Regions from separate parts of the Blautia marasmi genome, predicted to be linked through region 3. Evidence: predicted binding sites of a transcription regulator. Region 3 holds the regulator's gene; each other region holds the start of a gene.

Region 1 (4,048 bases), 640 kb from region 3:
TCAGTCTGGTAGCCAGGCTCCAGGGGACTGCAAACCAAAAGGAGGATGGTGCGGCAAGGATCCCAGCAATCATGCCTGCAAATCCGATTCCCATACTCAGGAACAAACCTTTCCATTCTGCAGCCCATAACTGAATCGGTATCAGCGCAAGGGAAGAGAGCCAGCAGACAATGCCGGCTGCAAGAATCTCCCCGAAAGGTATGGTTCCTGCCTTTGTTGTCAGACCTGCTGCGACTGCAGCAGCCATTAAGACCAGAGTGGAAAGCAGGCTATAGATGGCTATGGCTGCAATTTTATTGATCCAGAGTGCCTTAGCTGAGATATTACGGGTCCGGAGAGCGCGGTAATAACCGGATTTTTTTTCCTGAGCAGCCGCCAGAGCGGCAAAGAGCGCAAATCCCAGGGGAAGGAAAACAAAAGGCCACCAGTTAAAAATAAGAGCCAAAAGGCTCTGCCATCCCCAGGAACTGTTCTCAGACTGAGGATTGTCCATGAGGGATACCTGAGTGACCAGTGCGTATACAGCAAAGAAAACAGGAATAAAAAGGATCAGTTTTTTCATAAATGTTCTTTTGTATTTCAGAAACTCAGACTGCAGACTATGCATTTCTTTTTCCTCCTTTGCGTATAACGTCCGTAAAAAAATCTTCCAGATTTTCACCGGAGTCAGATGTCCCCTGATACAAAAGCTCTCCGCCGCTTAATATCCCCACCGTATCTGCGATCTGGGCCACTTCTGATAAAATATGGCTGGAGATGATCACGGTGATTCCCTTTTCGGAAAAAGATGTGATCAGTTCCCGCAGTTCCTGGATACCGAAAGGATCAAGTCCGTTGGTAGGCTCATCCAGGATCAAAAGCTCCGGGTCGTTTAGAAGTGCGCATGCAAGCCCAAGCCGCTGCTTCATGCCCATGGAAAACTGGGAGGCCAGCTTCTTGCCGGTGTCTTTTAGATTGACGGTTTTCAGGACTTCATGGATTTTTTTCGTCGGAATATGTAAGAGCTTTGTGTGTACCAAAAGGTTTTCTTCAGCAGTGAGATTTCCATATAGGGCAGGGGATTCGATCAGGGAACCGATCTTGGAAAGGGATTCCCGTTTCCAGGGAGCGCCGTCTATAAAAATCTGTCCGCCTGTGGGACGGAGAAGTCCCACCAGCATCTTCAGTGTTGTGGATTTTCCCGCACCGTTGGGGCCAAGAAGTCCGTAGATACTGCCCCGTTCAATCTGCAGGGAAACGCTGCGGACTGCCATTTGGCTGCCGTACTGTTTGGATAAGTTTTTGGTTTCAAGGATTAAATCTTTCATGTGTTTTTCCTTTCCTGTTATATGGTATTTCCTGTTACAAGAAGGATCATAGCATGAAAAAATAACGTTTTTATAACGCTTAAAAGATTATATGTATTTCTCATTTGTGTCATAGGACCAATGGGATATCGTCAGGAATCCGGTCCTCAGAAAGCAGTACCAGAAAAGAGGTCAAAGGCCGTGTGTACCCGATAAAATCCAGGAAAGCTTCTTTTTCCAGAAAAAGAAGAGGCTTTAGGTGCCGTTTTCGGATAAACTGCAGCAGAGTGGCAGCCACATCCTCATATGCTGAATTATTTTCAAAGTCCGAATGCTTGTGGTTGAGACAAAGGTAGGTGCCTGCAGGCAAAATCTTGGAGGATATGGGCGGTTTCCGGTTCACAGAATTGATATCCAGGAAGATCTCTTTCCGAACAAGTTCCTGATACGGGAATTCACAGGAGAAAAGAGAACCTGACTGGTAGGTGGTCACCTGGTTTTCTCTGGCGATCACCTGGTACATTCCCTGAAACTGGCTGACCGCCTCTGCGGAGGAGGGAGGGCTGGTACAGGGCACACTTAAGATTTTCCGTTCCTCTATCCTGCGCAGATAGAAGCCGTCTATATCCTGTATCTTCTCAATGGAGGAGATATGGTGCTGAAACATCCGAAGTTTCAGGACATCCTGCTGTAGGGATACTAGTTTTTCCTCCATGGCTGCCTGCAATGTCTCAAAGGCTTCATTCCAGGCCGGCAGCTCAGAATGCTCAAACAGGAATTTGATCTCCGCTACAGAGACATTCAATCTGCGCAGGTATAAGATCATCTCCACCTGAAACAATTGTTCCGAGCTATAGTACCGGTATCCTGTCTCCGGGTCAACATGGGCAGGCTTTAACAGGCCCACCCGGTCATAAAAGCGCAGGGCCTTAATGGTTACATGCTTTATTTTTGAGATTTCTCCGATTTTATATAATTTTTTCATTTATTTTAACTTCCTCTTGACTCTCCCCTTAGGGGATATTGTAACATGAAATTACCAAATATTAAAGAAAAAAATGATATTTTTTAGACAAGTACTACAATTATGTTCAAAAAGTAGAAAGGAAGAAAAAATGGAAAAAATTGTATTACAATTGCAAAGATGTAAAGGGTGTTACAACTGTATCCGTGCGTGTCCGAAAAACGCGGTTTCCAAAGCCGGAGTCAGTAATAAGAAGGGATACGAGGTCATTCAGGTGGACCGGGAAAAATGTATAGCCTGTGCAGCCTGCTATACCGTCTGTCCTGACTATGTGTTTGAAGTCCATAAAGCAGAAAAAGGAGAGTAAGGAGGAAGCAGTGATCATGGAAAAAGGGTTAATGAAGGGCAATGAAGCCCTGGCGGAGGCCATGGTTTTGGCCGGCTGCCGGTTTTTCAGCGGCTATCCCATAACGCCTCAGAATGAAATACTGGAATATTTGAGCTGGCGTATGAAGGAAGTGGGGGGTGCTTTTGTACAGTCAGAGTCAGAGCTTGCAGCCATCAATATGGTCCTGGGTGCGGCGTCTGCCGGAGCCAGAGCCATGACCTCATCCTCCGGTCCGGGTTTTTCCCTGCTCCAGGAAGGAATCTCTTATCTGATCGCGGGAGATATTCCGGCTGTGATCGTGGATGTTGCCAGATTTGGCAGCGGTATTGGGGAAATCAGTCAGGGACAGTGTGATTATAAACTGGTTACCCGTGGAAACGGCCATGGGGATTCCCACCTGATCGTGCTGGCTCCGGCATCCGTGCAGGAGAGTGTGGACCTGATGATGGAAGCATTTCCCCTGGCAGAGAAATACAGGCATCCTGTTATCATCTTATCCGATGCGGCAATCGGACAGATGGTGGAGCCAGTAAGCTTTCCTCCAATGGAGGAGGTGGATATTGACCGGGATGACTGGACGGTAAAAGGATGCAGGGGAGAAGAGGAGTCCAAGAAAATTACCAATGTATTTTATTATATGGAGGATTATAACTCCTTTTTGAGAGAGAAATATCAGAGGATGACAGAAAAGGAGCAGCGTTTTGAGAACATATCCGTGGAGGATGCCCAGCTTGTGCTGGTTGCCTACGGAATCAGTGCCAGAGTGTGCAAGGAGGCTGTCAGGAAGGCCAGAAGCCAGGGAATAAGGCTGGGACTCATCCGTCCAATCTCCATTTATCCCTATCCCAAGAAGGCTTTTGAGGCACTGTCACAGGACTGCAAAGCGCTTATGACGGTGGAGATGAGCATCACCGGACAGATGGCAGAGGATGTAAAGCTGGCTGTGGATTGTAATTACCCTGTATATACTTATGGAACCGGGATCAAAGTTCCAAAGAGTGCGGATGTTGTGAAATATGCCGTTGAGATCTTGGACGGCAGAATGGATAAGGAGGTATTTTAGATGGTGATCAAAGCACCGGAACGGATTACATATACAGACGGTCATTCCTTCTGCCCGGGCTGCGGCCATGGGATCGCGATCCGACTGATCGGAGAAGCCCTGCAGGAGCTTCAGATGGAGGAAGAGGCGGTGATTTCCCTGGATGTAGCCTGCGGGGGAATGCCCATCGACGTGTGGCGTTACGATACCATAGAGGCGGCCCACGGCAGGCCCGTAGCTACCGCAGTGGGGGTGAAGATGGCAAGACCTGCCAATCCGGTCATTGCTTACCTGGGAGACGGGGCGGCTTATTCCATAGGGATTGCAGAAACCATACATTCGGCCAGAAGAAACGACAATATTACAGT
Region 2 (4,048 bases), 200 kb from region 3:
GGAGTGGATGCTGATGCGGCGGATGCTGTTACAGACGAAAATCTGGAAAAGACCATAACATTCGCAAAGGATCTTTCAAAAAAGACCGGGGCAGTGATCGCTATCAGCGGTGCAATCGATATTGTGACAGACAAAAACCATACCTACATAATCAGAAACGGGAACCCTGTCATGGCAAAGATCACAGGCTGCGGCTGTATGCTCAGCTCCCTTGCAGCAGCCTATCTGGCGGCCAATCCGGACAGAAGGCTGGAAGCTGTGGCTGCTGCTGTGATCTCCATGGGCCTGTGCGGGGAAAAGGCATTTGAGAAGATGGAAAGCGAGCGCAGGGGCAGCGCATCCTGCAGAAACTATCTGATAGATGAGGTGTATCATTTGACCGGCAGCGAGCTGGAGAGAGGAGCAAAATATGAACTGCGCTGAGAAAAGAGAAATGGTGAGACGTGCCCTGCTTCTGTATGCCGTTACGGACCGATCCTGGGTGGGAGAAAAGACACTTTATGAGCAGGTAAAAGCATCTCTGGATGGAGGCATTACGCTTTTGCAGCTCAGGGAAAAAGAGATGCCGTATGAGGATTTTCTGCGTGAGGCAAAGGATATGAAGGCTCTTGCCGCCAGTTACCGTGTCCCCCTGATGATCAACGATAATGTGGACCTTGCCCTGGCTGTGGATGCGGACGGCGTACATGTGGGGCAGAGCGATATGGAGGCGGGAAGCGTCAGGGAAAAACTGGGCCAGGATAAGGTCATCGGCGTCTCCGCCCGGACTGTTTTAGAGGCTCTGCGGGCAGAAAAGGCAGGGGCGGATTATCTGGGCGTGGGGGCAGTGTTTTCCACCTCCACCAAAGAAGATGCAGACGTAATCGCATGGGATACCCTGAAAGAGATCTGTCAGGCGGTATCCATCCCTGTTGTGGCGATCGGCGGAATTAAGAAAGATAACGTGATGCAGCTTGCCGGAAGCGGTGCGGCAGGAATTTCCGTTATTTCCGGCATTTATGGACAGACGGATATCAGAGCCGCCTGTGAGGAACTGCTGGCACTGGCTAAGGAGATGATAAAAAAATGAGAGGGATAAAGGGCGCCATATTCGACGCGGACGGCACGCTATTCGATTCTATGGGGCTGTGGGACCAGGCAGGAGAACGCTATCTGAAACGAAAGGGGATCAGGCCCCGGAAGGATATCCGCCAAAAACTGGAGACCATGACAATGGGAGAGTCTGCAGAATATTTCCGCACCAGCTATGGGATCTTGCTCCGGAACGACCAAATCATTGACGAGATTAACACCATGATATATGACTGTTACAAAGAGGAGATCCGGATCAAACCGGGACTGCTTTCCGTGTTGGATGATTTAAAGAGCCGCAGTATCAGAATGTGTATCGCCACATCCACAGACAGGCCTCTTATAGAAGCTGCGCTTAAAAATAACGGGATTGATTCTTATTTTACCGGTATTCTTACTTGTACGGAGGCAGGAGCCGGTAAAAGAAATCCACGGATATATGAGCAGGCGATGGGGATCATCGGTACAAAAAAAGAAGAGACATTAGTGCTGGAAGATGCATATTTTGCAGCAGAAACAGCGAAAAAAGCCGGATTTTTACTGGCAGTCATACGTGATCTTTATTCTGAAAAAGACAGAGAAAAATTGCTTAGACTGGCAGATATCTATCTTGAAAAATGGGAAGATTGGGGGCGGAAAATGTGAAAAAAGTATTGACGATTGCCGGATCAGACTGCAGCGGAGGAGCCGGAATCCAGGCGGATATTAAGACCATAACAGTCCATAAGATGTACGCCATGAGTGTGATCACGGCACTCACGGCGCAGAATACAACAGGTGTATATGGGATACAGGAGTGTGACGCGGAATTTGTGGGTAAACAGATGGACTGCATTTTCACAGATATCCGTCCGGATGCAGTGAAAATCGGTATGGTCTCCAACGAAAAGATCATACGGGAAATTGCCGGAAGGCTGAAAAAATACCGGGCACAGGATGTGGTATTAGACCCGGTCATGATATCCACAAGCGGCAGCAGACTCATATCGAAGGATGCCTCTGAAGCGCTGAAAGAGGAACTTTTCCCTCTGGCAGCAGTGGTGACACCAAATCTTATGGAAGCGGAAGCGCTCTGTGGTTTTTCTGTGGGCAGCCCCAAGGATATGGAACGGGCTGCAGAAAAAATAGCACAGTATGGCCCCGGTGCGGTTCTAATAAAAGGCGGCCATTTGAAAGATGGAGCGGATGATCTTTTATATGAGAAGGGCAGATGTACTTGGTTTTCGTCAAAGCGGATAGAAAATCCCAATACACACGGAACGGGATGCACCTTGTCTTCCGCCATTGCCTGTAGTCTTGCTGCAGGATACCCTCTGGAAAGAAGCGTAAAGAATGCCAAGAATTACCTAACCGGTGCGCTTGAGGACGGGCTTGATCTGGGAAAGGGCAGCGGACCATTGAACCATATGTACAGATTACCTCCTTTTGCAAATGGCTATCCGTTTCGGTAATCTGTAATATTTTTTATAATATGTTTACTAAAAAGAACATAAAAGATTCGTTCCTTTTATTGACAATTCTTAAAAAAATGCTTTATACTACAGATGTTATATGACTGGCGGAAGTGGAATGAACCACAGGGAGTATAACGTTGATTTAGCCGACCGTCTGGGCAGAAGTTGTCTGGATAGGACCGGCTTTTTTTAATATATCCGGTCCGGTCTAAAGGCAGCTTCTACGCAATTATTGTCTTAGAAGGAGGACTTGCAAAGATGAATAACTTCAAACAATGGGATGGATTTAAAGGTAGAATCTGGAAGGAAGAGGTCAATACACGTGACTTTATCCAGCACAACTACGAACCGTATGAAGGAAATCAGGAGTTCCTGGAAGGCCCCACCGAAGCAACGGAAAAACTCTGGTCTGCACTGTCAAAACTGCAGAAAGAGGAACGTGCAAAAGGCGGCGTTCTGGATATGGATACGGAGATCGTATCCTCACTGACTTCCCATGGGCCGGGCTACATCAGTGAAGAATTAAAAGACCTGGAAAAGGTAGTAGGGCTTCAGACCGACAAACCACTGAAACGGGCATTTATGCCTTATGGCGGTATTAAAATGGCAGAGGATTCTTGTACATCCAATGGCTATACACCGGCCCCGGAGCTTCATAAAATCTTTACAGAATATCATAAAACGCATAATCAGGGTGTCTTTGATGCGTACACACCGGAGATGAAAAAAGCCCGTCATAACAAGATCATCACAGGACTTCCGGACACGTATGGCCGTGGCCGTATTGTGGGTGACTACAGAAGAGTGGCGCTTTACGGTGTTGATTTCCTGATGGAAAAGAAAAAAGAAGATTACGATAACTGCGGCTGCGGTATCATGACAGATGAGATCATACGTCAGAGAGAAGAGATTTCCATGCAGTACCGTGCCCTTGCCGATATGAAAAAAATGGCTATGAGCTATGGATATGACATCTCAGAACCGGCACAGAACGCTAAAGAAGCAGTTCAGTGGCTGTATTTCGGGTATTTGGCTGCCATCAAGACACAGAACGGTGCAGCCATGAGTGTGGGCCGTGTGGGGACTTTCCTGGATATTTACATGCAGAGAGATCTGGAAAACGGTACACTGACAGAAAAAGAAGCACAGGAGCTGGTAGACCATTTTATCATGAAGCTGCGAATGGTCAAGTTTGCCCGTGTTCCTTCTTACAACCAGCTTTTCTCCGGAGACCCGGTATGGGCTACCGTGGAGGTGGCAGGCATGGGTCAGGACGGCCGTTCCATGGTCACAAAGACAGATTACAGAATCCTCCACACATTGGAGAACATGGGGCCTGCACCGGAACCGAATCTGACGGTTCTCTACTCATCAAGACTGCCTGTAAACTTTAAGAAATATGCTGCATTTATCTCTGTGGAGACCAGTTCTATCCAGTACGAAAATGACGATGTGATGCGGCCGGTATGGGGAGATGACTATTCCATCTGCTGCTGTGTATCAGCCACCCAGACAGGAAAAGA
Region 3 (4,048 bases):
CTGATCCTTGTTGTCAGTGAGGTACTTTTCCCCGGGGAAATGGAAACAGCAGCGTTTATCCGGATCAATGTGGGTCTGCTGGGAATGCTTGTATTCTTTGGCGGCGCATGTTTCTGTGCTTCTTGTTTCAGTAATGAATCAAAAACTTCCTCTGCAGTCAGTACAGCCATCGTAGTATATTCAGTCCTTGTGCAGATGATATCGCAGGTTGGAGATAAATTTGAGAAAGTAAAATATGCCACACCTGTGACCTTGTTTGACATAGACGGTCTGAGTGCAGGGGACGGAAAAGCTTGGATGATGTGCGGCATTTTGTATCTGGCGGGTTTTTTACTTATGGGGATTGGAATCATACGGTTCAGCAAGCGGGACCTGCCCTTATAACAGAAAAACGGGAAGAACAGGCATTATGCCAGTTCTTCCCATTTTTCATAGAGTTCTTCCAGTTTTTGCGCGATCTCAGCTTTTTCGTTGGCCAGCTTTACGCATTCGGCCACATTGACCGCCACATCCGGCTTCTCCATCTCGGCGTCAATTTCCTTGTCTCTGGCTTCCAGGCGTTCAATCTCTGCTTCGGTCTTTTTCAGATCATTTTCGCGTTTCCTCTGGCGTGCCTGTTCTTCTTTCTGTTGTTTCCAGTCCAGTTTTGTGGCAGACACAGATTCTGCAGTTTCTTCCTCCTCCTGGCCAGGTGCGTAGATACGGGTGAGTTCTTCTCTTTTTTCCATATAGTAATCATAATTGCCGATGTAATTCACCATACTTTTGTTGGTCAGCTCCAGGATCCTGGTGGCTGTCCTGTTGATAAAATACCGGTCATGAGACACATACAGCACAGTTCCAGTGTAATTGCACAGGGCATCCTCCAGAATCTCTTTTGACATGATATCCAGGTGGTTGGTAGGCTCATCCAGGATCAGAAAGTTGGCTTCTGACAGCATGAGTTTAGCCAGGGATACACGTCCCCGTTCTCCGCCGCTTAAGGAGGAGATCTTCTTAAATACATCATCTCCGGTGAAAAGGAAAGCAGCCAGCAGATTGCGGATCTCTGTGTTGGTGAGTTTTGGAAAATCATCAGAGATCTCCTCAAAGATGGTCTTTTCCATATGGAGTACATGGTGCTCCTGGTCATAGTATCCGATGTGCACTTTGCTTCCCAGATGGAAGACCCCGGCGTCGGCGGGAACCAGCTCGTTTAAGATTTTCAGTATGGTGGTCTTGCCAGTTCCGTTGTTACCGATGATCGCTACCCGTTCCCCCCGTTTGACAGAAAAATTTAGGTCCGAAAAGAGGGGGAGAGAGGGGAAGGATTTTGTGAGATGTTCCACGGTCAGTACATCCGATCCGCTTTCCATGCGGGGCTTTAAGTAAATACGCATGGAAGCGTTTACCTCTGTGGGCTTTTCTATGACTTCAATCTTATCCAGCAGTTTTTCACGGCTTTCTGCCCGCTTTATGGATTTCTCCCTGTTAAACTGCTTTAACTTGGCGATTACTTCCTCCTGATGTTTGATCTCCTGCTGCTGATTCAGATACGCCTGATAGGCATCCCTGCGAAGCTGGGTCTTTTTCTCACTGTAAGCAGAATAATTTCCGGTAAATGAACTTACCTTTCCGTTATCAATATCAATAACTTTGGTTACGATCCGGTCCAGAAAATACCGGTCATGGGATACGATCAGGACAGCTCCCGGATAGTTCAGCAGATAGGTCTCCAGCCAGGAGATGGAATCCATATCCAGATGGTTGGTAGGCTCATCCAGAAGGATGATGTCCGGTTTGGACAATAGGAGGCGTCCAAGGGCAACTCGCGTTTTCTGCCCTCCCGACAGGGTGGAGATCTCTTTTTCAAAGTCACTTTCAGGAAAGCCAAGTCCTTTCAGCACCCCCACAAGTTCGCTTTTGTATGCGTAGCCGTTTTCCATTTCAAATTCATGGGTCAGCCGAGAATACGTTTCCATCAGGTGTTCCAGTTCTTTCCCGGAAGCGTGCTTCATCTGCTTTTCCGTTTCCCGCATATGAAGCTCCATATCCAGAATATGCTGTTTGACTTGCAGCAGGGAATCGTAGATGGTGAGGGCGCTGTCCAGCTCCTGGTGCTGGGCCAGGTAGCCGATGGTCCTGCCTCTGGATAAGATGACCTCCCCGCTGTCCGCTGGGATCTCCTGCATGATAATACGCAGCAGTGTGGATTTGCCTGCTCCGTTGATGCCCACTAAGGCAGCTTTTTCGCGTTCCTCTATATGGAAGGAGGCGTCATGGATCAAATTCATGCCTCCAAATGATTTTTCAATATTCTGACATGCCAGTATCATTTTTTAGAATCTCCTTTATCTTTAGGTGTAACTGTTTTGTCTCTTCACAGTCATAGACAAAAATCCGCCGGGAATGGACTTTAGCCGCGGGATTTTTGTGTTACTGTACACAGGCCACTGTACTGGGAGGCGTTTTCATGCTGAAAGCATGAAAATCCCCAGGCAGCCAGCGCGATATGGGGCAGAATGCTCCATATCTGTGCATCGCGAAGCGTGTTGCTGGACACGGAGTGAACAGTAACATTTTTGCTTCACCCTTCCTATTATATCTGAAATTCAGAATTTGACAACAGATAAAAACAACAATAACTGGAATTGTATTTGACTTTATTTTAACAATTATATATAATATTCCTATATGAAACAGAAAACTAAGACATAAGGAGGGTAAAGTCGTGGACGAAAAATGCATATCAAAAGCAGTCATCAGAAGACTTCCCCGATATTACAGATATTTAGGAGAACTTTTGGAAGATGGTGTGGAGCGTATCTCCTCAAATGAGCTGAGTACCAAGATGCGCGTGACGGCATCCCAGATCCGCCAGGACCTGAATAATTTTGGAGGGTTCGGGCAGCAGGGATACGGATATAATGTGCAGTACCTGTACACGGAGATCGCTAAGATCCTGGGACTTGACCGGACCCATAACATGATCATTATAGGAGCGGGCAATCTGGGACAGGCACTGGCAAATTATGTGCAGTTTGAAAAGCGCGGGTTTAAGGTAGTCGGTATCTTTGATGTGAACCCGGTTCTGAAGGGCATTTCCATCCGTGGGAACGAAATCCTTATGATGGATGAACTTCCCCAGTATCTGAAGGATAATGATGTTCAGATAGCGGCGCTCACTCTGCCTAAGAACAATGCAGAAGAGACAGCTGATCTGCTGGTGGAAAACGGAATCAAGGCTATCTGGAATTTCGCACATCTGGATCTGGAGGTCCCGGAGGATGTCATTGTGGAAAATGTACACCTGTCCGAGAGTCTCATGAGATTGTCTTATAATCTGAATTGTTATGTGACGGAACATAAAAAGTAAGAAAAGGCTGCTGCGGAACTTTTGCGGCGGCCTTTTTTGGCTGATACCAGCAAAAGAGAGGAGTGTTGACATGAAACAAATCGTAACCGGCGGACAGATGAAACTTTTGGATGATTATACCATCCGCAAGATCGGGATCCCCTCCCTGGTCCTCATGGAGCGGGCAGCCCTGAGTGTGTACCGGGCCCTTGTGGAGGAAGATTTCCCTCTGGAAAAAGTCCTGGTCCTCTGCGGCACGGGAAATAACGGCGCGGACGGCGTGGCTGTGGCGCGTATGCTTCATGTGGCAGGGGTTTCGGTAGATATCTGTATACTTGGAAAAAAGGATCATTATACAGAAGAAATGAGAAAGCAAGTGAATATTGCAGAAAATTATCACATATCCTTTGTCAAGAATGCCGTACCTGCTGAATATACTACTATAGTAGATGCTGTCTTTGGTGTAGGCCTGTCCAGAGAAGTGGGCGGAATCTACAGAGACACCATCGAAGCCTCTAACCGGTCGGAAGCAAAGATCATGGCAGTGGATATCCCCTCCGGTATCAGTGCAGATACGGGAAAGGTGCTGGGCTGTGCAGTGAAAGCTGACGTGACTGTGACCTTTGCCTATGAGAAGGCAGGGCTGTTATTCTATCCAGGTGCTTCCTGCGCGGGAAAAGTCAGGACTGCGGATATCGGGATCTATAAAATGTC
Region 4 (4,048 bases), 200 kb from region 3:
ATAAAGGAAACACCCTGCTTGTCAATTAAGTTTCCAATTGTCTTTACTGCATCTTTCACTTTTGCACCTCCTGTCTTTAACCTTATTATAGCCGAAATGGGGAATATGGTAAATTACACACTTTTTTGTAACTATAAAAGTCCCTTATCCCTTAAAAAATCTTCCCGGTTATCCTCAAGCATCATCTCTATGCCTACGCTCTGCATGATGGAGACGGCTTCAAAAATCTTTTGTCCCCGTTGGGTAAGGGAATATTCTGTTTTTAATGGATATCCTTCAGAAGTCGTCTTTTGGATGACCCCGCACTCTAAAAGTTCATTGAGATGCTGCAGCAGCATTTTTTGGCTGATTCCCGGGATGGATTTTTTTAATGCTGAGGGGGAATATCCGCTCTTGCTGAGCAGCCATAAAATAAGAGGTTTCCATTTCCCCCTGATTATGTCATGGGTCAATTCCAGCGGACAAGTGTAATCACTGCGCATTTTCATCTTAAAACCGTCCTTTCGTCTTAGAAATGTATTTGTCTAAATCCGGAAACTACCTTTTATGGCGCATTCACTGCGCTGACCGTAAGAAAGCATTCCGCAGCCAAGCAAAAATTCCATCGCCAAAGGCGATCCTGCATGGATTTTTGCCTGTAACTGTGAGGGGACTGAACAGTTACATTATTTTTAAATAAATCTGTATTATGGCTTCATATTATCATAGAGTAATGATAAAATCTACAGGATGGGAACGGATAAGGCTGATTCATTTGATCCCGGTGTCATATTATGCAAGAAAAAAGTGACCGAGGATGGTACAATGATAAAAGCATGACCCAAATAGCAAAAAGCGTTTTGGACGCAGTAACAAATTCAATTGACACCAATGGAGGTTGTATATGGAAGTAAATTTTAAAAAATTAGAACGTGTATTGAGTAAAGCAGAAGTGATCTATTTATCAACAAGCAAAAATGACATGGTTTCCTCAAGACCTGTAAGTCCTTTAAATATAGGGCTGCGCTTATATGTAAGAACATCAGCAGCAAGCAGAAAAGCGAAAGAAATGTTAAGTAATCCCAACATTGCAGTCTGCGTGGGGAACTTTTATTTTACAGGAAAAGCAAAGGCGCTGGGGTCTGTATTTGATGACAGAAATACGGAAATAAAATCAGCTTATATATTGCGATATCCGGATTCTTTCAGTGAGGAAGATGAATTTATAAAATCAGATGAAGTATTTTTTGAGCTATTGATCGAGAATGCGTCTGAATGGATTTATGAAGATGGTGTTCCCATCGGTTTAGCAGAACGGCGGTCATAAAACACATAGATGGTCAGATACCATGAAACGCGTCCCCGGGATGGGGAAAAAACCTTTGATACCTTTAGAAAAGGAAAACAGAGAAAACTTTGGAACATTCGTGAAAAAAACCTACAAAAAATACGTTTAGAATAGCAAATAGAACCAATATGTGGTACAATAGATATTAATTACAGACATGCCTTATTTGCCCCTTGTAATTTTTTCATTAAAGTGCAGAGAGTGAAAAAATTAACAAAAGTAGATAAGATTTTTGTCTGTAAATCAATTTTATAAGGAAGGTGAACAATTGGAGAATTATACCAAGTATAAGCTGAAGGGGAATGAAGAACTGGCTTCATTACTGGCCGACAAGGATAAGCTGTTCGTCATTGCCTGCAACAAGTGCTTCAAGGAATTTGAGACCATTGACGAACCGGATTGCGGTGAATTTGAAAAAATCGCTGCCGAACATGGAAAAACAGTCACTGGCAGTGCAAAGGTTGATTTTTTGTGCAACAAAACCCAGACTGGGAACAAATTACAGGATATGATTCCTGAAGGCACGGAGCATGTTTTTGTAATATCCTGCGGTCTGGGTATTCAGACAGTTGCAGATATGGCAGAGGTACCTGTATATGCGGCCAGCAATTCATTGAACTATACAGGACATCACGGCATGGCATTGACCAAAAAGCGCTGTGATGCATGTGCCCAGTGTTACCTGAATGTCACCGGGGGAGTCTGTCCAATCGTTGACTGCTCAAAGAGTCTGGTAAACGGACAGTGCGGCGGCGCAAAGAATGGAAAATGCGAAGTGGATCCCGACAAAGACTGTGCCTGGGAAAAGATCAATAAGAAGCTGGAAAAGCAGGGACGTCTTGAAGAATTTTTGAATCAGCCGGTTCAGGTTCGCGATTATTCAAAAACCAATTTTAAAGTTATTAATGACTATGTGAAATCCATCCGTGAGGAAAGATTCGCAGGCTACTATGGCGGTGTTCATCCGTCAGAGCGTAAAGAATTCAGTGAACATATTACGCTTAAAAGGTTCCCGGAGCCGAAGACTGTTGTCATTTCCATGTCACAGCATTTAGGAGCTCCGGCAAATCCCATTGTAGAAGTGGGGGATGCAGTGAAAGTGGGACAGAAGATTGGGGAAGCGGCAGGTTTTATCAGCGCTCCTGTTCACTCCAGTGTCAGCGGAACTGTTGTTGCAGTTGAACCGCGTCTGCATGCCACAAGAGGCAGCGAGGTGATGGCTGTAGTCATTGAATCAGATGGAAAAAATACTCTGCACGAATCAGTAAAACCAAATAAAGATTTTGAAAGCCTCACCCCGGATGAGATTATTGAGATTGTCCGCGAGGCTGGAATTGTAGGTATGGGAGGAGCAGGTTTCCCCACATCTGTCAAATTAAAACCCAATAAGCCAATTGAAGCTATCCTGCTGAACGGCTGTGAATGTGAACCGTTTTTGACAGCAGACCACAGAGTGCTTCTGGAGTTTACAGATGATATTCTTTATGGTCTGAAAGCAATGATGAAAACGGTAGATGCCCAGAAGGGTATTATTGTCATTGAGGATAATAAGCCGGATGCTGTTGCGCTTATGGAAGAAAAAACTGCTGACTGCGACAACATTCAGGTGGTAGTGGCTAAGACAAAGTATCCGCAGGGCGCTGAAAAAATGCTGATCAAGCGCGTTATGGGAAGACAGGTTCCGCGAGGCGGTCTGCCTGCAGATGTAGGTGTTGTAGTGAGCAATATCAGTACCGTAAAGGCTGTTTCTGATGCAATTCAGAAGGGTATGCCGCTGATTGAACGTGTTGCGTCCGTAACCGGTGAAAAAATCAAAAATCCGGGCAATTATATCGTGAAGATCGGTACCAATGTAAAAGAGCTGATCGACTACTGCGGCGGCGTGACAGATGATGATGTTTTGATCAAGATGGGTGGACCTATGATGGGATTTGCCCTTCCGGATTTGAATGTGCCGATGATGAAAGGTTCCAATGGAATCATTGCCATAGATACGGATCAGACACAGGAAGTGGCATGTATCAAATGCGGACGCTGTATGGATGTATGTCCTATGGAGCTTTCTCCGCTGTATTTTGCCAAGCTTGCAGATGAGCAGGACTGGGTAGGGATGCGTGACAGGAACGTCATGGATTGTGTTGAGTGCAGATGCTGTGACTACATATGTTCTTCCAAGATTCCGATTGTCAGCAAGATCAAAGCCGGAAAAAATGCCATAAGGGGGATGAAGTGATATGTTAATTACCCAATTAAAATCAAAGGAAACTATCGTATCACTGGTGGACGGAAAGAAAGTCTTTGTCATTAACTGCCAGGGATGCAAAGAAGTTCATTTCCCTGAAAAAGAAGCCGAAGGATTCCAGAAGGAACTGGCTGAGGTTGGAAATGTGACCGGAATCATTACAACGGATTATATTTGTAATCCGGAAAATATGAAGCTGCGCCTTCAGAAACACAAAAGTGCTATTGATGCGGCAGATGTGGTACTGGTATTCTCCTGCGGCGTCGGTGTACAGACAATTGCCGAGTACCTGGAGGATAAAAAAGTATGTGCAGCATGTGATACATACCCATTACCGGGATTCCAGGGTGTGACACCCTTAGAATATGATTGTGATCAGTGCGGTGAATGCTACCTGAACATCACCGGAGGAATCTGTCCGATCACTGCATGCTCCAAGAGCCTGGTCAACGGCCCCTGCGGTGGTACGAAAAACGGAA

What was found. Region 3 encodes Rex, which represses fermentation and respiration genes when NADH is low (regulators of the CRP and FNR family bind a similar motif). Its sites were predicted from a motif close to ATTGTTAANTANTTAACAAT; they were not measured.
Region 1: a site for Rex is predicted at 2,344-2,363, ahead of C6P39_RS20230 (4Fe-4S dicluster domain-containing protein). Genes of this name have one in related genera too.
Region 2: a site for Rex is predicted at 2,581-2,600, ahead of pflB (formate C-acetyltransferase). Genes of this name have one in related genera too.
Region 4: a site for Rex is predicted at 1,526-1,545, ahead of rsxC (electron transport complex subunit RsxC). Genes of this name have one in related genera too.

Annotation. Positions count from the first base shown of each region.
Region 1 is NZ_OIWX01000001.1:4,623,047-4,627,094, forward strand. It holds gene C6P39_RS20215 (lantibiotic immunity ABC transporter MutE/EpiE family permease subunit) at 1-607, opposite strand, end outside; gene C6P39_RS20220 (lantibiotic protection ABC transporter ATP-binding protein) at 600-1,307, opposite strand; gene C6P39_RS20225 (MerR family transcriptional regulator) at 1,417-2,271, opposite strand; gene C6P39_RS20230 (4Fe-4S dicluster domain-containing protein) at 2,402-2,617, shown strand; gene vorB (3-methyl-2-oxobutanoate dehydrogenase subunit VorB) at 2,634-3,701, shown strand; gene C6P39_RS20240 (thiamine pyrophosphate-dependent enzyme) at 3,702-4,048, shown strand, end outside.
Region 2 is NZ_OIWX01000001.1:5,063,613-5,067,660, forward strand. It holds gene thiM (hydroxyethylthiazole kinase) at 1-423, shown strand, start outside; gene thiE (thiamine phosphate synthase) at 410-1,069, shown strand; gene C6P39_RS22125 (HAD family hydrolase) at 1,066-1,716, shown strand; gene thiD (bifunctional hydroxymethylpyrimidine kinase/phosphomethylpyrimidine kinase) at 1,713-2,522, shown strand; ZMP/ZTP riboswitch at 2,613-2,692, shown strand; gene pflB (formate C-acetyltransferase) at 2,784-4,048, shown strand, end outside.
Region 3 is NZ_OIWX01000001.1:5,264,091-5,268,138, forward strand. It holds gene C6P39_RS23020 (ABC transporter permease subunit) at 1-384, shown strand, start outside; gene C6P39_RS23025 (ABC-F family ATP-binding cassette domain-containing protein) at 408-2,315, opposite strand; gene C6P39_RS23030 (redox-sensing transcriptional repressor Rex) at 2,711-3,355, shown strand; gene C6P39_RS23035 (NAD(P)H-hydrate dehydratase) at 3,426-4,048, shown strand, end outside.
Region 4 is NZ_OIWX01000001.1:5,467,197-5,471,244, reverse strand. It holds gene C6P39_RS24065 (pyridoxamine 5'-phosphate oxidase family protein) at 1-59, opposite strand, end outside; gene C6P39_RS24060 (winged helix-turn-helix transcriptional regulator) at 132-488, opposite strand; gene C6P39_RS24055 (pyridoxamine 5'-phosphate oxidase family protein) at 884-1,306, shown strand; gene rsxC (electron transport complex subunit RsxC) at 1,596-3,560, shown strand; gene C6P39_RS24045 (methylenetetrahydrofolate reductase C-terminal domain-containing protein) at 3,562-4,048, shown strand, end outside.